Regions from separate parts of the Streptomyces sp. NPDC088810 genome, predicted to be linked through region 3. Evidence: riboswitches for the same ligand, from Rfam matches in the RefSeq annotation. Region 3 holds a riboswitch; each other region holds the start of a gene.
The links. A riboswitch is a leader RNA that binds a small molecule or an ion and turns the genes downstream of it on or off. The one in region 3 is predicted to bind cyclic di-AMP.
Positions count from the first base shown of each region.

Region 1: linked by a shared signal. The riboswitch ahead of ACIP4Y_RS18210 (transglycosylase family protein) and the one ahead of ACIP4Y_RS24205 (M23 family metallopeptidase) in region 3 are both predicted to bind cyclic di-AMP.
Region 2: linked by a shared signal. The riboswitch ahead of ACIP4Y_RS07425 (peptidoglycan DD-metalloendopeptidase family protein) and the one ahead of ACIP4Y_RS24205 (M23 family metallopeptidase) in region 3 are both predicted to bind cyclic di-AMP.

Region 1 covers NZ_JBIVJQ010000005.1:89,658-96,518, reverse strand. The annotation lists gene ACIP4Y_RS18225 (cytochrome P450) at 1-283, shown strand, start outside; gene ACIP4Y_RS18220 (DUF899 family protein) at 277-960, opposite strand; gene ACIP4Y_RS18215 (transglycosylase family protein) at 1,252-2,325, shown strand; cyclic di-AMP (ydaO/yuaA leader) riboswitch at 2,509-2,685, shown strand; gene ACIP4Y_RS18210 (transglycosylase family protein) at 2,690-3,391, shown strand; gene eno (phosphopyruvate hydratase) at 3,693-4,982, shown strand; gene ACIP4Y_RS18200 (septum formation initiator family protein) at 5,104-5,580, shown strand; gene ACIP4Y_RS18195 (DUF501 domain-containing protein) at 5,627-6,163, shown strand; gene ACIP4Y_RS18190 (Ppx/GppA phosphatase family protein) at 6,160-6,861, shown strand, end outside.
Region 2 covers NZ_JBIVJQ010000002.1:162,109-168,969, forward strand. The annotation lists gene ACIP4Y_RS07405 (TetR/AcrR family transcriptional regulator) at 1-337, opposite strand, end outside; gene ACIP4Y_RS07410 (MBL fold metallo-hydrolase) at 414-1,598, opposite strand; gene ACIP4Y_RS07415 (TetR family transcriptional regulator C-terminal domain-containing protein) at 1,843-2,463, shown strand; gene ACIP4Y_RS07420 (SGNH/GDSL hydrolase family protein) at 2,559-3,344, opposite strand; gene ACIP4Y_RS07425 (peptidoglycan DD-metalloendopeptidase family protein) at 3,506-4,390, opposite strand; cyclic di-AMP (ydaO/yuaA leader) riboswitch at 4,396-4,588, opposite strand; gene ACIP4Y_RS07430 (alpha-galactosidase) at 4,857-6,861, opposite strand, start outside.
Region 3 covers NZ_JBIVJQ010000007.1:383,289-390,149, reverse strand. The annotation lists gene trmB (tRNA (guanosine(46)-N7)-methyltransferase TrmB) at 1-132, shown strand, start outside; gene ACIP4Y_RS24215 (PrsW family intramembrane metalloprotease) at 175-1,470, shown strand; gene ACIP4Y_RS24210 (aldo/keto reductase) at 1,542-2,486, opposite strand; gene ACIP4Y_RS24205 (M23 family metallopeptidase) at 2,572-3,606, opposite strand; cyclic di-AMP (ydaO/yuaA leader) riboswitch at 3,614-3,782, opposite strand; gene ACIP4Y_RS24200 (PP2C family protein-serine/threonine phosphatase) at 4,027-5,205, opposite strand; tRNA gene ACIP4Y_RS24195 (tRNA-Met) at 5,330-5,403, shown strand; gene ACIP4Y_RS24190 (dihydrofolate reductase family protein) at 5,497-6,627, opposite strand; gene ACIP4Y_RS24185 (MarR family winged helix-turn-helix transcriptional regulator) at 6,723-6,861, shown strand, end outside.

The DNA.
Region 1 (6,861 bases), on a different contig from region 3:
CGACCGGGACCCGGAGCGGTTCGCCGACCCGGACGTGCTGGACCTCGCCCGCCGCGACAACCAGCACCTCGGGTACGGGCACGGCATCCACTACTGCCTGGGCGCGCCGCTCGCCCGCCTGGAGGGCCAGACCGCGCTCGCCACCCTGCTCACCCGGCTGCCGGACCTGCGGCTCGCCGCGGACCCGGCGGAGCTGCGCTGGCGCGGCGGGCTGATCATGCGCGGCCTGCGCACCCTGCCGGTGGAGTTCACGCCGGTGAGCGGGGGCGGCGGCGGTCAGTAGTCCAGTTCCGCGAACCACTCGCCCCGGCCGCCCGGCGTCAGGTCGAGCAGGTGCCAGACGGGGTTGAGGAGGTCGATGCCGCGCTGGTCGATGTCCTCGGCCATGCGGGGGCGGGCGGAGTAGAAGTGGCGGACCGTGCCGTCGGCGTCCCGGGTGAAGACGGAGACGGTGGAGTCCTGGACGCCGTCCTCGTCCTCGCTGCCCAGGTCGTACTTGAAGGTGCTGTCCCCGCAGCTCAGCAGGCGCAGCCGGGACCAGCCGCGGTTGCGGGCGTGCTGCCGCAGCGCGGGCGGGTCGGCGGCCGCGACGACGGCGAGGTCGGCGTTCCGGGCGAGGTGGTGGGCGATGCCGTTGTAGCCGTCGATCCACAGGGTGCACATCGGGCACGGGCTGGTCTGCCGTTTGCCGTACATGAAGTGGTAGACGATCAGCGGCCGGCCGGGGCCGGTGAACAGCCGGCTCAGGGTGACCTCGCGCACCGGGGTGTCGCCCGCGTCGAGGTCGGCGGGGCCTTCGAGGAAGACGTAGTCGTCGACCTCGGGGCCCTGGGGGAGCGCCCTCCGCTGGGCCGCGACCTTCTCGCGGTGACGCATGAGCTCGATCTCGGCGTGGCGGAGTTCCTCGCGGGCGGCGAGGTAGTCCGCGGACTCGCCGGGCAGTCGGGTGTGCCGGAACATCGTGGTCCTCCTGGCTGGGAAGCCCCCCGGGTCATGTCGGGTCCATGGTTCCGGTTGCCGTACTCGCCCGCGGTGCGACGGCGCCGTTCCCGACGGGTGACAGCGGGGGAGCGACGGGAATGGTGACGGACCCTCAGCCGGAAGATGACAACACCTCAACTCTGTGATCTTCACGTGATCTGCGCGGCATGAACTTGTGACAAGTGATCGTCTGCCGATACGTTCACCCATCAGCGCGGCGACCGGCTCGATCCGCCGCGCCGGCTCTGCTGTCGCTCGAAAGGCTCCTGCATGCTCTCCGGGAACGGTCGACACCGTCGCCCCCGCCAGGCCCCCGCCCTCCTCGTCGCGGCCGGAGTGACCGGCTCCGCCATCGCCATCCCGCTCCTCGGCGCGGCGAGCGCCAACGCGGCCGACGGCACCACGTGGGACAAGGTGGCCGAATGCGAGAGCGGCGGCTCCTGGAGCGCGGACACCGGCAACGGGTACTACGGCGGCCTGCAGATCTCGCAGGAGGACTGGAACGCCTACGGCGGCGGCCAGTACGCGGCCAGCCCCGACCAGGCCAGCCGCAACCAGCAGATCGCCGTCGCCGAGAAGATCCTCGCCGACAAGGGCACGACCCCGTGGGCCACCTGCGCCCTGCTGTCCGGACTGACCTCGGGCTCGGGCTCCGTGGACGTCGACACGGGCGTCGGCGGTTCCGGTGACACCGGCGGTTCGGGTGACTCGTCCGGATCGGCCGAGAAGCCCGATACTTCCGGCAACCCCGGTTCCTCCGGCAGCCCCGGTTCCTCCGGCGGCTCCGGCCCGGCCGGTCTGCCGGGTTCGTCGCCTTCCACCGGCGCCGGCTCCGACGCCGACTCGGACTCCGGTTCCCCGTCGGACACGACCACCACGCCGAGCGGAAAGCCGGAGAAGAACGCCGGTACGGAGACCGGCTCCACGGGGACCAACACCCCCAAGTCGGACAAGTCCGCTTCGCCGGGCACCGGAAGCGCACGGGAATCCGCCCCGACGGCCACCCCGAGCACCGGCGCCGGGGACAACCCCCAGCAGGCTGCAGGTTCTTGGAGCCTGGTCGACACCGGAGCCCTCAGTGGCGGACGCCACCGCGGGGCGAGCGCGAACGAAAACGTGACAAACGGTCAGGACGTCGCCTCTTCCGGACGGCACGCAGCACGCGAAACGGACACGTACACCGTCCGCGAGGGCGACTCCCTCGCCTCCATCGCCGACTCCCTTGAGGTGGACGGCGGGTGGCGCGCGCTCTACGCCGGCAACAAGAAGGCCATCGGCGCCGACCCGAACCACATCAGCGCCGGTCAGACCCTGGAAGTCGCGGGCGAAACCGGCGCGAAGTAGCCGGAGTTGACGCCCCACTTAACGCCCTAATGTCCGGTTTGGCGAAAGTGTGGGATGAGTCTCAGAAGCCCTGATCGTCTTTGAAATTCCGCGGATCGCGTGTCTACGGTCGAGACCGCTCGTCACCACGAGCCCCGGCAGTCGCAACGCCGAATCCTGCCAGCGGTTGCCCGGGAACAGTCGTCGCGTCAAGCGCCGTAGGCAGGAGCGGGGGACCCAAGGTAAGTGCCGGGCCCGGCAGTTGAATGCCGGAACCGGCTGGGGGTGAAGCCGCGCATCCCGCGACAGCGGGAGCGCGGCCGGGCAACTCAACCGGCCCGAACCCGACAGCTCACCTCGCAGGCGTCGGTGAGGGGATCGATCCATGCTGTTTACCGGCAAGGGCAAGCACCGCCGTCCGTCCAAGGCCGTCCGCGCCATCACGCTCGCCGGTGTCACCGGCGCCGTCGTCGCCGCCCCGCTGATGGCGGCCGGCAACGCCTCCGCCGCCACCTCCGCCGAGTGGGACAAGGTCGCCCAGTGCGAGTCCGGCGGCAACTGGTCCATCAACACCGGCAACGGCTACTACGGCGGTCTGCAGTTCTCCGCCTCCACCTGGGCCGCGTACGGCGGCACGCAGTACGCCGCCACCGCCGACAAGGCCAGCAAGGCGCAGCAGATCGCGGTCGCCGAGAAGGTCCTCGCCGCGCAGGGCAAGGGCGCCTGGCCGGTCTGCGGCACGGGCCTGTCCGGCACCCCGTACAACGGCTCCGCCCCGAGCACCTCCTCGAACTCGGGCAGCGGCACCACCACCACCCGCTCCACCGAGCAGCAGGCCGCCTCCCGCTCCGCCGAGCGTCCGGCCGCGAGCGCGAGCAAGGGTCAGAGCAAGACCGTCACCACGCCGACCGGCAAGAAGGTCAAGAAGGGCGACGGCGAGTACAAGGTCGTCACCGGCGACACGCTCAGCACCATCGCCCAGAAGCACCACGTGCAGGGCGGCTGGAAGAAGCTGTTCGAGCTGAACAAGGACATCGTCGAGGACGCCAACCTGATCTACCCGGGTCAGCAGCTGCACCTGAAGTGACACCCGGCTCCCAGCCGGATCGCGGGGCCCGCACGTCCGTGCGGGCCACCCTGAAGGCTCCCGTGCGGGCCACCCCCCGTCCCCACGGGCCCCCGTCCCGGTGCGTGTTCCCCCGTACGCACCGGGACGGGGTTTTTTCATGCCTGCCGTCAAGCCCTTTGTTTCACGCAGGAACAAAAGGTACGGTCGCCTTGTCCACGGGACGGTCGGTCGGTGGCCGACGCCCCCGGGACGGTTAGGCTCTAGGCGCAAGGCACACCAGCCCCGCACTTCCAGCGTCACATCCAAGAAGGAGATGCTCGTGCCGTCCATCGACGTCGTCGTAGCCCGGGAAATCCTGGACTCCCGAGGCAACCCCACGGTCGAGGTCGAGGTCGGCCTCGACGACGGCAGCACGGGTCGTGCCGCCGTTCCGTCCGGCGCCTCGACCGGCGCCTTCGAGGCCATCGAGCTCCGCGACGGTGACCCGAACCGTTACCAGGGCAAGGGTGTCGAGAAGGCCGTCCTCGCCGTCATCGAGCAGATCGGCCCGGAGCTGGTCGGCTACGACGCCACCGAGCAGCGCCTGATCGACCAGGCCATGTTCGACCTGGACGCCACCGACAACAAGGGCTCCCTCGGCGCCAACGCCATCCTCGGCGTCTCGCTCGCCGTCGCCCACGCCGCCTCCGAGGCCAGCGACCTCCCCCTCTTCCGCTACCTGGGCGGCCCGAACGCGCACCTGCTGCCGGTGCCGATGATGAACATCCTGAACGGCGGCTCGCACGCCGACTCCAACGTGGACATCCAGGAGTTCATGATCGCCCCGATCGGCGCGGAGTCCTTCTCCGAGGCCCTGCGCTGGGGCACCGAGGTCTACCACACCCTCAAGAAGGTCCTGAAGAGCAAGGGCCTGGCCACCGGCCTCGGTGACGAGGGCGGCTTCGCCCCGAACCTCGGCTCCAACCGTGAGGCCCTCGACCTCATCCTCGAGGCCATCCAGGAGGCCGGCTACACCCCCGGCGAGCAGATCGCCCTGGCGCTCGACGTCGCCGCGTCCGAGTTCTACAAGGACGGCTCCTACGTCTTCGAGGGCAAGACGCGCTCCGCCGCCGAGATGACCGACTACTACGCCGAGCTCGTCGAGGCGTACCCGCTCGTCTCCATCGAGGACCCGCTGTTCGAGGACGACTGGGCCGGCTGGAAGACCATCACCGAGAAGCTCGGCGACAAGGTCCAGCTGGTCGGCGACGACCTGTTCGTCACCAACCCCGAGCGCCTCGCCCGCGGCATCGAGGAGGGCGCCGCCAACGCCCTGCTGGTCAAGGTCAACCAGATCGGCTCGCTGACCGAGACCCTGGACGCCGTGGAGCTGGCCCAGCGCAACGGCTTCAAGTGCATGATGTCCCACCGCTCCGGCGAGACCGAGGACGTCACCATCGCCGACCTGGCCGTCGCCACCAACTGCGGCCAGATCAAGACCGGCGCCCCGGCCCGCTCCGAGCGCGTCGCCAAGTACAACCAGCTGCTGCGCATCGAGGAGATCCTCGACGACGCGGCGGTGTACGCCGGCCGTAGCGCCTTCCCGCGGTTCCGCTCCGCGAACCAGTAGGCACAGCGAGGGCTGAGCCTGCCCGGGCTAAGTCCTAGCCAGTCGTACGTACGTCCCCGTACCCGGTCCCGTACCGTGTCCGGGGACGTACGCACGTGTGAAAGGGGAGGCGGAGAGCCAGATGGCCGTGAAGGACCGGGACCGTTTCTCCACCGCGACCAGGCTGCGGCTGCTCGGCGAGCAGACGGCGGCCCGGGTCTACCGTTCCCAGACCAAGCGGCAGGCCCGCCGCTCCCGCCTCACCGGCCGCGCGGCACTGCTCGCGCTGGTGCTGTGCTCCCTGGTCGTCGCCCTCGCCTACCCGATGCGCCAGTACGTCTCCCAGCGGGCGGAGATCGCCGACCTCCAGCGGCAGCGGGAGCAGGCCCGCGAGCGCGTCGAGCAGCTGCGTGACCTGAAGGCGCGCTGGCAGGACGACGCCTACGCCGAGCAGCAGATCCGCCGCCGGCTGCACTACGTGAAGCCCGGGGAGACCGGGTACGTGGTCATCGACCCGGGCGCGGCCAGGCCGTCCCGCGCCGACCTCGGGGCCGCCCACCGGCCCTGGTACGCGAACGTCTGGGACGGCGTCGACAAGTCCGACGCCTCCGACCAGTGAGCCGGCGTCAGGCCGGTACGACCAGAAAGCCACTCTGAAAGCAGTCATGGAAACGCCTCCGCCGCCCACTCCGCGCACCGAGCCCACCGACGCGGACGTTGAGGCCTTCAAGCAGCAGCTGGGCCGCCCGCCGCGGGGCCTGCGGGCCATCGCGCACCGCTGCCCGTGCGGTCAGCCGGACGTCGTGGAGACGGCACCGCGCCTGCCCGACGGCACGCCCTTCCCGACGCTCTACTACCTGACGTGCCCGAAGGCGTCCTCCGCCATCGGCACGCTGGAGGCGAACGGCGTGATGAAGGAGATGACCGAGCGGCTGCAGACCGATCCCGAGCTGGCCGCCGCATACCGGGCCGCCCACGAGGACTACATCCGCCGCCGGGACGAGATCGAGGTCCTGCAGGGCTTCCCGAGCGCCGGCGGCATGCCGGACCGGGTCAAGTGCCTGCACGTGCTCGTCGCCCACTCGCTGGCCGCCGGGCCGGGCGTGAACCCGCTCGGCGACGAGGCCCTGGCGATGCTGCCGGAGTGGTGGAGCAAGGGCGCGTGCGTGACGCTCGACGGCAGTGAGGGGGACGAGAAGTGACCCGCGTCGCCGCCGTCGACTGCGGCACCAACTCCATCCGCCTGCTGGTCGCCGACGCCGACCCGGCGACGGGCGAACTGACCGAGCTGGACCGCCGGATGACGATCGTGCGGCTCGGCCAGGGCGTCGACCGCACCGGTCGGCTCGCGCCCGAGGCGCTGGAGCGCACCTTCGCGGCCTGCCGCGAGTACGCGGACGTCATCAAGGAGTACGGCGCCGAGCGCCTCCGCTTCGTCGCCACCTCCGCCTCCCGCGACGCCGAGAACCGGGACGACTTCGTACGGGGTGTGCTGGACATCCTCGGGGTCGAGCCCGAGGTCATCTCCGGCGACCAGGAGGCCGAGTTCTCCTTCACCGGCGCCACCAGGGAACTCACCGGCCGCACCGACCTGACCCGGCCCTACCTGGTCGTGGACATCGGCGGCGGCTCCACCGAGTTCGTCGTCGGCGACGACCACGTGCGCGCCGCCCGCTCGGTGGACGTCGGCTGCGTGCGGATGACCGAGCGGCACCTCGCGCACGGCGGCCAGGTGAGCGACCCGCCCACCGAGGCGCAGATCGCCGCGATGAGGGCCGACATCGAGGCCGCCCTGGACCTCGCCGAGCAGACGGTCCCGCTGCGCGAGGCGCACACCCTGGTGGGCCTGGCCGGGTCCGTCACCACGGTGTCCGCGATCGCCCAGGAGCTGCCCGCGTAC
Region 2 (6,861 bases), on a different contig from region 3:
CGTGCACGGCACCGGCGAACGCCCGCGCGATGCGCCGCAGTTCGGTCAGCCAGGGTGGTTCGGCGGAGGCGGTGGCCGTGTCGGCGCGGGCCTGCTCGACCGAGGTCCGCAGCCGTTCGTCGACCTCGGCGAAGAAGGACTCCACCAGGCCGTCGAGCAGTCCTTCCTTGCCGACGGTGTACCGGTAGAGGGCCATCGGCTCCACACCCAGCTCGGCCGCCAGGCGGCGCATGGTCAGGACCGCCGGCCCCTCCCGGTCCACCAGGGCGACGGCCGCGGCGAGCACCACGGGACGGCTCAGGCGTCGCCGCCTCTGCGGTTTGTCGTGCTCGGCCATGACCGCACTCCGAGCACAACGTACATTTCATTCACAATCGTACGTTTTGCCCGCTGAAACGCATGCCCCCGCCGGGTCAGTCCGCGAGGTCGCCGGTCGCGCGGGCGGGCGGCTCGGCGACGAAGGCGCCGACCGAGCGCCAGGTGCGCCGCACGTCCCCCGACACGCCTCGCCACCACGCCTCGGCGGGCAGCTTGCCGGCCGGTTCGAAGGGCTCGCCGGGCCGGGGCAGGGCCACCGCCTGGCCGGCCTCCTCGGCGGCCTCCTTCGTCCACTCCCCCGGCTCGGCCCACGGGTGCGGGGCGAGGTTGAAGGTGCCCCAGTGGATCGGCAGCAGTACGCCGTGCGGCGCCCCGCCCTGCAGGTCGAGGTGGGCGCGCAGGCCCTCCTCGGGGGTCATGTGGATGTCGGGCCAGAACTCGCTGTAGGCGCCGATCTGGATCATCGTGGCGTCGAAGGGGCCGTGCGCGGCGCCGATGTCCTTGAAGCCGTCGAAGTAGCCGGTGTCACCGCTGTGGTAGATCCGGTGTTCGTCGCCGGCGACGGTCCAGGACGCCCAGAGGGTGTGCTGGGTGTTGCGCAGCCCGCGGCCGCAGAAGTGCCGCGCCGGGGTGGCCGTGAGGGTCAGCCCGCCGATCTTGGTGGACTCGTGCCAGTCCAGTTCGCGCAGCCGGTCCGCCGGGACGCCCCAGTGCTCCAGGTGGGCGCCGACGCCGAGCGGCACGGCGAACACGGTGTCCGTGTCCGCCAGCGCCTTGATGCTGGGCAGGTCCAGGTGGTCGTAGTGGTCGTGGGAGATGACGACGACGTCGACCGGGCCGAGCGCGGCCAGCGGCAGCGGCACCGGGTGCAGCCGCTTGGGTCCGGCGAAGGGGAACGGGGAGCAGCGCTCGCCCCAGACGGGGTCGAACAGGACCCGGTGACCGTCGATCTCGGCGAGCACGCTGGAGTGGCCCATCCAGGTCAGCCGCAGCCCCGTCGTGGGCGGTCCGGCCAGGTCGGCGAAGGTGGTGGGGTGCACCGGGACGGTGCCTCCGGGGGCGCGCAACGGCCGGGTGTCCTTGTCCAGGAACACCTTCGCGAGGTCCATCGTGGAGCCGGAGGGGCGGGTGCGGGCGGGGCCGCCGGGGTTCTGGAAGACACCGTTCCTGAAGTGGGGCGAGCGGCGGATGCGTGCCAGGCGCTCACCGCCCGGGTCCGCGCCGAAGGCCGCGGGCCGCAGCGCGCGGAGCCCGGAGCTCGGAGAACGCAAACCGGTCACGGTACCTCCCGGTGGAGTGGGTGAGGCCCTCCATTATGGTCGGCCCCTCCGACAGTCCGGGCAGGCAGGGGCAGGCCCCGGCCGCCGGTGAGGATCCGTTCCACGCCCGTCGGGCCGTCGAGGCCCTGAGGTGGTGGTCAACTCCGGGCCGGGCGGCTGGGGATGGTGGCGCGGAGGCCGAGGGGACGGGATCGTTTGCGACCGGTGACGCTCACCTGCGATCGACTACGACTAGGGTGAGCGCGTGGCAAGAGTGCGGTTGAGCGTGGCCGAGCGGCGGGAGGAGCTGCTGCGGGCAGCCATCGGGCAGATCGAGGCGCGGGGCGTGGCGGCGGTGCGGATCGCCGACGTGGCCGCGGCCCTCGGGGTGAGCAACGCGCTGGTGCTGTACCACTTCTCCACGAAGGAGAAGCTGGTCGCCGCCGCGTTCGCGTACGCGGCCGAGGACGACCTCGCGCGCCTGCGCAAGGTGGTGGACCGGCGGACCACCGCGCTGCGCCGGCTGCGGGCCGCGGTGCGCTGGTACGCGCCGACCGGGCAGGCCAAGGGCTGGCGGCTGTGGATCGAGGGCTGGGCCGTCGCCCTGCGCGAGCCGGCGCTGCGGGAGGTCACCCGGGAGCTGGACAAGCAGTGGAAGGCGGCGATCGCGGAGGTCATCGCCGAGGGCGTGGCGGCCGGTGAGTTCGCCTGCGCGGACCCGGCCGGCACGGCACTGCGGCTGACCGCGCTGCTGGACGGCCTGGCGGTGCAGCTGACGTCGTACCCGGGCGCGGTGGCGCGCTCCCGCGCACAGGAGTGGGTGGACGACGCCCTTGCCCGGGAACTGGGCCTGGACCGGAAGACGTTGACCGAACGGGCACGGTGAGCACACGGGCCGCACCGTGCACGCCGGCCACCCCGGGCCACTGACCCGACCGCGCCCCGCCCGCCCACGCAGGCGGCGGGGCGCGGTTCGCCGGGTCAGGCCACCGAGGCGATGCGCAGCTTGATGTCGTCCGGGGAGAGGGTGCCCTTGGCGGTGACGTGGTCACCGGAGGACTCGCCGCGCAGGCGGCGGCCGATCCAGGGGACGAGGTACTCGCGGGCCCACTGGACGTCGTCGCGGCGGACGTCCAGGGTGCCCCGGGGCGGCAACGGCGGCCACGGCTGCTCCGGGTCGGCCGGGACGTCCAGGCCGAGGACCTGTCCGGCGCGCAGCGCCACGCGCGTGTGACCCTCGGGCGAGAGGTGCAGCCGGTCGTTGTCCCAGGCCCTGCGGTCCTGCACGGACTTCAGGGACCACAGGTCGAGGACGGGACAGCCGTACCGGTCGGCGATGGCCCGGACGTGCCCGTTGTAGGTGGCGATCTTGCCCCGGAGATGCTTGAGCACGGGCATGCCCCGGGTGTCGAAGCCGGTCGTCACCATAACGGTGCCGACGGCCTCGGTCAGCCGGGCCACGGCGCGTTCGAAGCGCTCGGCGACCTCGTCCGGGTCGGTGCCGGGGCGGATGATGTCGTTGCCGCCCGCGCAGAAGGAGACCAGGTCGGGGGCGAGTTCGACGGCCTGCGGGAGCTGGTCGGCCACGATCTGGTCCAGCAGCTTCCCCCGCACGGCGAGGTTGGTGTACCGGAAGTCCCCCTCGGGGCGCCGGTCGGCGAGCAGTACCGCGAAGCGGTCGGCCCAGCCCACGAACGCCCCGTCGGGGCCGGGGTCGCCGACGCCCTCGGTGAAGCTGTCCCCCACCGCCACGTACGACCCGATCACTGATGCGTTGTCATTCTTCGAATCGTCTGCCACGTCGGACCATGATTCACCTTTCGATGTGACCTACGCGACCGTAGGCCGGGGTTGACGAACGGTGAGATGAGCCACTCTCAAAAATATGCCAAGTCAGGAATAGGCGGCGTCGGGCAGGGGGGCGGGTGTCAGCCGACGGGAACGCCGTGCGCGCGGAGGTAGGCGACCGGGTCCAGGTCCGAGCCGTAGTCCGGCGTGGTGCGGATCTCGAAGTGCAGGTGCGGTCCGGTCACGTTGCCGGTGGCGCCGGACAGGCCGACCTGCTGGCCCGCGGTCACGGTCTGGCCGGCCGAGACGGAGAGCTGCGAGAGGTGGGCGTACTGGGCGTAGTGGCCGTCGTTCAGCTTGAGGACGACCTGGTTGCCGTACGCGCCGCCCCAGCCGGCGGAGACGACGGTGCCCGCGGCGACGGCCTTGAGGGGGGTGCCGGTCGGGACGACGAAGTCGACGCCGGTGTGGTAGCCGCTGGACCACATGCTGCCGGCGACGTGGTAGCCGGTGCCGATGGTGGCGCCGGCCACCGGCAGGGTGTAGCCGGCGGAGGCGGTCTGCGCGGTGCCGGACCCGGCCGGCCGGGCGGGCTTCGGGGCGGCCGGCCGGGCGGGCTTCGGCGCGGCGGACTCGGTGCGGGCCGGTGCGGCCTGCCCGCCGAGGCTGAGCTTCAGGCCCGGGTGGATGAGCGCCGGGTCGGCGCCGACGACCTGCCGGTTGTCGTCGTAGAGCCGCTGCCAGCCGCCGCTGACGTGCTGCTCCTGGGCGATCTTCGCGAGGCAGTCGCCGCCGCGCACGGTGTAGGTGCGCACGCCCGCCTCCGGCTGGGCGGCGGCCTTCCCGGCCGCGTCCGGAAGGGACTGCACGGCCGCTTCGGGCACGGACTGCGCGGGGGTCGCGGCGTGCGCTCCGGTGGCCCCCACCAGCGGGAGCGCGAGGGCGGCGCCGCCGGTTCCGGCGACGGCCAGGGAGCGGGAAAAACGCGGGGTCTTGGGGCGTCGGTGCTTACCCTTGGCGGGCATGGAGCTGTTCCTCTCCGGCGCCTGCGAGGTCAGCTGTCGGGTTCGGGCTGGAGCTGCCCGGCCGTGCGCACACGGCTGCACCCCTAGCCTGTCGCGGAGACCGGGACAGGCAGTCGTACCTGGTGGGTCCCCCGCTCCTGCCGACACGGGTCATGTGTGGGGAGTCCGGACGGCGGCAGGATTCGGCGTTCCGTCCGGTTGGGTGGCGAACGTAAGCGAGCGGGACGTACGACACAAGCAACCGATTCCGGTTGTTCGTGTTCCGGGTGGTCGGATGCGGGGACGCACGGTCACCCACGGTGCATCCCCGCCCCTTCGCCCCCTCAATTTCCCCTGCACACCCGGGCATTACGTGGACATGACGCGCGACGCTCGGTCACGGATATGACGCTGCTCACGCACACCATTCCTAGGCCCCTTCATTTCACACCGAGTTGGAATGAAGGGGTCAATTCGGACAGAAGGCTCAGATGCGGTGCAGCCGGATAACCGTCGCGTCCAGGTCACCCTTCAGTCCGGTGTGCAGCCCGTGGTGCCGCAGTACGGCACCTCGGTGCACTTCGCCCGTTTCACGGCATTCGTACGAGGCTGTCGGGTCGAGCCCGCGCAACCGCACCGCCGGGGCCGGTTCGCCGTGGCTCTGCGCCTGGAGCCAGGCGAGGACGACCGTCTCCTCGCCCCGGAGGTACTGCACGGCGCTCAGACCGCCCGCCGGGGGCCGCAGCCGGTACAGCTCGCCGTGCTGCACGACCGGGCGGATCTCCTTGTACAGCTCCACCCACCGCCGGGCCTCTGCCAGCTCCTGAGCGCTCCACTCCGTCAGGTCTCCGCCCACCCCGAGCACGCCCGCCATGGCGCTGACGAACCGGAACCGCAGTGAGCTGACCCGCCCGTTGAGCTGGGTGTTGGGGCTGTCGGTGACCCAGGCCGCCATCACGCGCGCGGGGTGGATCTGGGTGAAGCCGTGCTGGATGGCGAGCCGGTCCAGCGGGTCGGTGTTGTCGGAGGTCCACACCTGGTCGGTGCGGCCGAGCACGCCGAGGTCGATCCGGCCGCCGCCGCCCGAGCAGGACTCGAAGGCGACACCCGGATGGGCCGCCCGCAGCCGGTCCAGAAGGGCGTACAGGGCGCGGACGTGGTCCACCCACAGGCGCTGCGGGTACGGCTCCCCGGGCCAGCCGGCGTCGGTGAAGCAGCGGTTGAAGTCCCACTTCACATAATCGATCGGGGCGCTGGACAGCAGGGTGTCCAGCCGCTCCCAGAGGTACTCCTGGACGTCCTCGCGCGCGAGGTTGAGAACGAGCTGGTTGCGCAGTTCCGTCCGCTTTCGTCCCGGCTGGTACTGCACCCAGTCGGGGTGGGCGCGGTACAGGTCGCTGTCGGGGTTGACCATCTCGGGCTCGACCCAGATGCCGAACTGCATGCCCAGGCCGTGCACCTGGTCGGCGAGGGGCTTCAGGCCGTGCGGGAACCGGTCGGGGTTGGGCGTCCAGTCGCCGAGGCCGGCGCGGTCGCTGGTGCGGGCGCCGAACCAGCCGTCGTCGACGACGAACAGCTCGATCCCGATCTCGGCGGCCCGGCGGGCGAGCGCGAGCTGCTGCTCCTCGGAGATGTCGAAGAAGGTGGCCTCCCAGGAGTTGAACAGCACGGGCCGGTCCCGGTCGGCGTCCGGGATGACGTAGGCGCGCTGGTAGGCGTGCCAGGCGCGGCTCGCGCCGCCGAAGCCGCCGTCGCTCCACAGGCCCGCGAAGACCGGGGTGGTGTACGACTCCCCGGGCGCGAGGAGCAGCAGGCCCGAGTCGTCGTAGCCGGCGCCGCCGGTGATCTGCACGCGCGCGTCGGGGAGTTGGGCGACGGCGATGCGCCAGGAGCCGGACCAGCCGAGCGCGCAGCCGTAGACCTCGCCGCGCTCCTCGGTGGCGTCGGTGTCGAGGGCGACCCAGGGCAGGTGCTGGTGGCCGGTGTGGCCGCGGCGGCTGCCGATGACCTTCTCGCCGTAGCCGAGGGGGGCGGCGGTGAGCCGGGACTCGGCGGCCCAGCGGCCGTGCAGCAGGGACAGCCGCCAGCCCTCGCGGTCGGGCAGCGTCCAGGTGGCCGCGTCGGCCCGCAGCAGCTCCACGCGCGCGTGGCCGCCGTTCACCACGGTCACCCAGCGCTCGACCACGTCGTCGCGCATCCGGTAGTGCAGCGTGATCCCCACGCCGTCGTCGTCGAAGCGCAGCCGCAGCTCGGCGCCCTCCGTGTCGTACGACACGAAGCGCCACTCGGTACCGCGCCGCTCCTCGGTGCGGACGGACAGCGCGGGGCGGACGAAGCGGGGTCCGCCCTCGACGGGGTACTCCTCGCGGCCGTCCAGCGGGGACTCGAAGGGCCAGTAGCCGGGCAGCGGGCGCACCGCGAGTGCCTCGGCGTCGGCGAGGGCGATCCGCGGCCCCCAGTGCAGGTGCAGCAGCTCGTCCGCGTCGGTGAGA
Region 3 (6,861 bases):
GGCGGCTTCGCGCCGCGCCCCGACTTCCGGCCGCTGACCCGTTTCGAGGGGCAGGGACTGGACAAGGGACATGTGGTGAGAGACCTGCTGTTCCGGCGTGTCCCGCACAGCGCCGCTGAGCAGGACCGTTAATCCGCTCCAGCCCCTCGCCCCGCCACCGTTAGGGTCGATGCCGTGGCCACCAGTCCTCCGTTTCCGACGTATCCGCCGCGCCCCGGCGACGGTGTGCTCCGCCACCCGCACTGGTGGCAACGCAGGTGGGTGCGGTACGGAGCACTGAGTTCCCTGCTGGCCCTGTCCGGTCTGGTCATCCTCGCGCTGGTGCGGCGGCAGACCGGCACGGAGGGCTTCCTCGTCGGGCTCGGCCTGGCCGTGCTGCCCGTGCCCTGGCTGATAGCCGCCTTCCGCTGGCTGGACCGGGTACAGCCGGGCCCCTGGCGGAACCTGGTGTTCTCCTTCGCCTGGGGAGCCTGTGCGGCGGCACTGATAGCCATCGTGGCCAACAGCTTCGCGACCAAGTGGATAGCCACCTCGACCGCGGACCCGGCAAGCGCCGACACGCTCGGCGCCACGGTGATAGCCCCGATCGTGGAGGAGTCCGCGAAGGCCGCCGCCGTGCTGCTGGTCTTCCTCTTCCGCCGGCGCGACTTCGCCGGGATCGTGGACGGGGTGGTGATCGCCGGGATCACCGCCACCGGCTTCGCGTTCACCGAGAACATCCTCTACCTCGGTACGGCCTTCGGGACCGACCAGCTCACCGGCGACCGCGGCATCGCCTCCGTCACCGCCGCCACCTTCTTCGTGCGCATCGTGATGTCCCCGTTCGCGCACCCCCTGTTCACCGTGCTCACCGGCATCGGCTTCGGTATCGCCGCGCTGTCCGCCGAGCGGCAGCATCTGCGGCGGATCCTGCTGCCGCTCTGCGGCCTGCTGCTCGCGATGGGCATGCACGCCTTCTGGAACGGCTCCTCCACCTTCGGCGAGTACGGCTTCTTCGCCGTCTACGGCGCCTTCATGGTGCCCGCGTTCGCGCTGCTGACCTGGCTGGCGATCTGGACCCGGCAGCGGGAGCTGCGCACCGTGCGGGCGGAGCTGCCGGCGTACGTGCTGGCCGGCTGGCTGGGGCCGGCCGAGCCGTTCGCGCTCGGGTCGATGCGGGCGCGGCGGATGGCCCGGGACTACGCCCGGCACCACCACGGGCGCCCGGCGGCGCGGGAGGTCGCCCGGTACGAGGCGGACGCCACCGCGCTGGCCTTCCTGCGGCACCGGGGGCGGGCGGGGAAGGCCGGCCCCGACTTCGTCGTACGGGAGCAGGAGCTGCTGGACGAGCTGTGGAAGCGCAGGCACGTGGCCCGGCCGGCCCTGGAGTACGCGAGCAGGGCCTCCGTACCGGCGCCGGCGCACTGGGGAGCGGCGCCGTACGGCTATCCGGCGATGCCGTACGCCGCGTACAACCCGTACCGGACGTAGCCGCCGGGGCTGCCGGGGGTGCGGCACCGCCGGAGCGGGGGATCAGCCCGGCATGAGCCAAACGACAGGCCCTAGGCGGAGGCCTGAGTCAGCCGGTCCACCTCGGCGTCCGTGAGCTTCAGCTCCGCCACCCCGACCAGCGCCGGCAGCTGTTCCACCGTCCGTGCCGAGGCGATCGGGGCCGTGATCGTCGGCTGGGCGGCGAGCCAGGCCAGGGCGACGGTGGCGACCGGGGCCTCGTGGGCGGCGGCGATCTCGTCCAGGGCCGCCAGGACCTTCCGGCCGCGCTCGGTGTCGGCGTACTTCTGGGCGCCGCCGGCGCGGGCGCTGTCGACGGTCGTACCGGGCCGGTACTTGCCGGTGAGGAAGCCCGAGGCGAGGGAGAAGTACGGGACGGCGGCCAGGCCCTCGCGGGCGGCGAGGTCCTGCAGCGGGCCCTCGTAGGTGTCCCGGGAGACCAGGTTGTAGTGCGGCTGGAGGGCGACGTAGCGGGCGAGGCCCTCGCGGTCGGAGAACTCCAGGGAGGCCTGGAGGCGCTCGGGGGTGATGTTGGAGGCGGCGATCTGCCGGACCTTGCCCGCCTTCACCAGCCCGTCCAGCGCTCCGATGATCTCCTCGACCGGCACCTGGGGCTGGTCGAAGTGGGTGTAGTAGAGGTCGATGTAGTCGGTGTCCAGGCGGCGCAGGGAGGCGTCGGCCGCGGCCTTGATGTTGGCGGCGGACAGCCCCTGGTACTCCGGGTGCTGGCTGACCTTGGTCGCGATGACGACGTCGGAGCGGTTGCCGCGGGCGTTGACCCACTTGCCGATGATCGTCTCCGACTCGCCGCCCTGGTTGCCCTCGACCCAGGCGGAGTAGGCGTCGGCGGTGTCGATGAAGTTGCCGCCGGCCGCCGTGTAGGCGTCGAGGACGGCGAAGGAGGCCTGTTCGTCCGCGGTCCAGCCGAAGACGTTGCCGCCCAGGGAGAGCGGGAAGACCTCGAGATCGGAAGAGCCCAGTTTACGAAGTGACGTCATACGACAGGTCAACGCCGGCGGGGGAAGACCGCATCCCGCCGCCGGCGTCAATTTCCCGCAAAGTGTCCCGCGCGGGGCGGGGGCGTCAGGGGGTGAGGCCCTTGCCGCGCAGCCACGCCATGGGGTCGATCCCGGTGGCCTGGCCGCCGGGGTGGACCTCCAGGTGCAGGTGCGGGCCGGTGACGTTGCCGGTGGCGCCGACGCGGCCGATGACCTCGCCGGTGGAGACCTTCTGGCCGGCCGTGACGTTGATCGAGGACTGGTGGCAGAACCACAGCTCGGTGCCGTCGTCGAGGGTGAGGATGGTGCGGTAGCCGTAGGAGCCGGCCCAGCCCGCCTCGGTGATCGTGCCGCTGTGGACGGCCTTGATCAGGGAGCCGGTGGGGGCGGCGAAGTCCAGACCGGTGTGGTAGCCGGAGGACCACATCGAGCCGGCCTGGCCGAAGGTCGAGGTGATCGTGTACGAGGAGGTCGGCAGCGTGTACTGCTTGGCCAGCCGGGCCAGCCGCGCCTCCTCGGCCTTCTTCTCGGCGGCGGCCTCCGCCTTCTCCTTGGCCGCGGCGGCCTTGGCGGCGGCTTCCTTCTCGGCCCGGGCGGCGGCGTCGGCGGCCTGCTTCTCGGCGGCGGCGAGCGCGACGGCGGTGGCCTTGCTGTCGGCCTGGCCCTGCTGCTGCTCGGCCTGGGCCATGATCCGGTTGCGCAGGGCCTCGCCCGCGTCGGTGCCGTCCTCGCTGTCGGCGGTGGCCACACCGACGCTGCTGAGCGTGGTGGTGGCCTCGGCGGCCGGGGCGTCGCCGGAGCCTTCCTCGAAGAGGGAGCCGACGGAGGGCAGGTCCGGCAGGGAGATGGAGACCGGCGGCTTGCCGGTGTTGGCGCTGGCCATGCCGCCCGCGCCGACCGCGGCCATGACGCCGACGCCGAGGACGGTGGAGCTGCGCGCGAAGCCGCCGCGCTGTTTGGCGACGCGGTGCCGGCCGCGGACCGGGGCGACGGATTCCTCGGTCGGGTTCCACTCCTCCCAGGAGCCCTCCTCGGCGCGGTAGGAACCGTAACCGAAGGTCTCGGTCTCGCGCTGAGCCGGTATGAACGGGGCTTCTGGGGCAGGCCGGTTGGACGCCACGCAGGCGTACTCCTTTCCTTCCTCCGCCTACCGGGTTAGCTGACGGGTTCGGAGCAGGAAGGTCTCCTACGCGCGTAAACCGGTCGTGGACTCCATGAGTTCACGACGGCATCCGCGTGATTCACCCCAAGGTGGTGGTTCCCCGGTTCCCTTGCGGGATTCGGCGCGTGCGCACGGAGCCGCCTCTGGTGACGGCTGGGACGACCGCGCTGCGTTATCGAACGTTAATAGACTTGCCAGTCACTTTCCAAGCCGTTCGGCTTGATCGTTCACGCTTTTGCCGGTGCAGCTATCGCCCACTACCCCGCCAAAACGGGCGAGTTGACCTGACCTCGGAAGAGTTCAGGAGTCACTTCGGGTTTTGATGGCGACTCAGATGTTATGCGTACGCGCTCGCCCGGTCACCTTCGGTGACGACCGTCAGGGCCGCCGCACGGCGAGCAGCGCCATGTCGTCGGTCATGCCGCCGCCGCAGTGCCGGCGCACCTCCGCGGCGAGCCGGCCGAGCAGTGCGGCCGGGCCCGGGAAGGTGCGCCCGGCGAGCCGCCGCTCGGGGTCGTAGAACCGGCCGTGGGCGTCCCGGGCCTCCGAGAGGCCGTCGGTGTGGAAGAGCAGGGTGGCGCCGCTCGGGAAGCAGGCCTCGGTGGCCCGGTCCGGCCACAGGCCCAGGTCGCCCATGCCGAGCGGCAGCGCGGGTTCGGCGGGAGTCAGGGTGCGCAGGGTGCCGTCGGCGTGCAGCAGCAGCGGCGGCGGGTGGCCGCGGTTGACGATCCGTACGAGGCCCTCGCCGTGCGGGAGCTCGGCGAGGACCGCGGTGGTGAACCCCTCGAACGCGTCGATCCCGTCGCGCCGGGTGCCCTCGCGGGCCAGCGCCCGCTCCAGCCGCTCGGCCACCTGCTCCAGCGTGGCCTCCTGCTCGGCCGCCTCCCGGAACGCGCCGATCACCACGGCGACGGCGGCCACCGCGCCCATGCCCTTGCCGCGCACGTCCCCGACGACCAGCCGGACGCCGTGCGGGCTGTCCTGCACCGCGTACAGGTCGCCGCCGATGAACGCGTCCTGGCGTGCGGCCTCGTAGCAGGCGGCGATCTCGAAGCCGCCGATCCGTGCGTCGGGCTCGGGCAGGACGGCCCGCTGGGCGGCCTCGGCGATCTCCCGGGCGGAGGCGAGCTGCCGGTCGCCGCGCCGGACCACCCGGTTGATGACGGCGGCCAGCAGGGCGACCGTGGCCACGGTGACCACGTCGGTGACGGTGCCCACGGTCGGGTGGGCACCGGCGTCGGTGTGCACGGCGTAGGCGGCGGCGAGGGACGCCAGGCCGGTGAGGACGGTGGTGCGCAGCGCGGACAGGGGGGCGGCGGCCAGCGGGGCGGCGGTGAAGAAAGGGACCGGAGTGAAGTCCTCCGGGGTGAGCAGGCCGTACAGGACCCCGCAGACGACGAGGAGCCCGGGCAGCGCACGGGCCGAGCCTGATCCCGGGCGGCGGCGGACACGCGCCGGCGCGGGCTCGGCACCGAGCCCCGGGTCGGGCACGGGATCGCCGGGGAGCCGGTCTCCCGCCCTGGCGTACGGGCTCTCCTCCACCTTTCCAGGGCGCACCGCGTGTCTCCCACATGTCCGACGTGCCTCCAGGTTTCCGGGCCCCGGGACACCGGGCGACCCCGGTGGACCGAAAGGGGTGTGCGAGTGGTCCCGCGCATGGCGTACACTGGAGTCACAACGACGCGGGGTGGAGCAGCTCGGTAGCTCGCTGGGCTCATAACCCAGAGGTCGCAGGTTCAAATCCTGTCCCCGCTACTGAAGACTCAGGGCCCGGAATCCACTGGATTCCGGGCCCTGAGTGTTTCCGGTACCCGTCCACCGTGCAGCCCACGGCGGACGGGCCGGCGCTCACAGCAAGTGAGCGTTCGGCGCCTTGGCGAGTTCCGCCAGTTCGGGAAGCACGACGACCTGCGCACCCCCGGCGACGAGAACCCCCGTCCCGTCGGCCGCGTGGACGAACGTGTCGGGTTCACGCCACGCGGTGACGACCCTCCGCACCCCCGCCCGCAGAATCAGCTCCGCACAGGGCGCCGGCCGGGACGCACGCCGGGCGCAGGGCTCCAGGCTGCTGTACACGGTCGCGGCAGCCACCCGCGGATCGGCCGGATCGATCTTCGCGAGCGCCGCCTCCTCCGCGTGCACCACAGGATCGGCTCCCTCACGCGAATACCCGCGCGCCAGCTCCGTACCGTCGGCGGCCACCACCACCGCACCGACACTGAACGCCGTCTCCGAGGGCGGGCACTGCGCGGCCAGCTCGCAGGCGGTGCGCAGCCAGTGGCGGTCCGCGGCGGTGGGCAGCGGGCCGGTGCCGGGGGCCGTCGGCACGTACCGCATGAGCACGACGTCCTCGATCCGGCGGGTGTCGAGCAGGCGCAGCCGTCCCCGCTGGTAGGTCCCCGGCCCGAACATGCGGGGCGCCGCGGGATCGCCGACGAACAGCGGGGCGAGGACGAGCTGGAGCTCGTCGGCGAGGCCCTGCTGGAGGAGCTGGGTGTGGACCGTGCCGCCGCCCTCGACCATCAGGCGTCCGACCCCGCGCACGTCGTGCAGGTGCTCCAGCAGGGCCCGCCAGTCCAGCGCGGGGCCGAGCGGGACGACGTCGGCGGTGCGCCCGAGGAGGCGGGCGGCCCGTTCGGCGCCCCGGTCGGTGGTGTAGACGAGCTTCTCGCCGCCGGTGTGCCAGAAGTGTGCGGCCGGGTCGAGGTCGCCGGTGGCGGTGACGGTGACCTTCAGCGGGTACTCCGGCCCACCCGCCGCCGTGCGGGCGGCGCGCCGCTCGGCGGAGTTGACCAGCAGGCGGGGGTTGTCGGCGCGGATCGTGCCGGCGCCGACGAGGATGGCGTCGACGGAGGCCCGTACCGCGTCGACCCGGTCGAAGTCGGCCGGGCCGGACAGCAGGAGCCGCTCGGGGCCGGTGTCGTCCAGGTAGCCGTCGAGGGAGACGGCGGCGGACAGCAGCACGTACGGCAGGGGCATCGGCGCGCTCTCTTTTCCGGAGGCGGGGGGTCGGCAGGGCTTGTCGGTCGGCTGTACGGCTTGGTTCAAGTTTGAAACAAACCTACACTGGCGGCATGACGACCCGCTGGCTCACCCCGGAGGAACAGCGCGCCTGGCGCGCCTACACCGCCGCCTCCCGCCTCCTGGAGGACGCGATCGACCGGCAGCTCCAGCAGGAGGGCGGCATGCCGCACCTGTTCTACACGGTGCTGG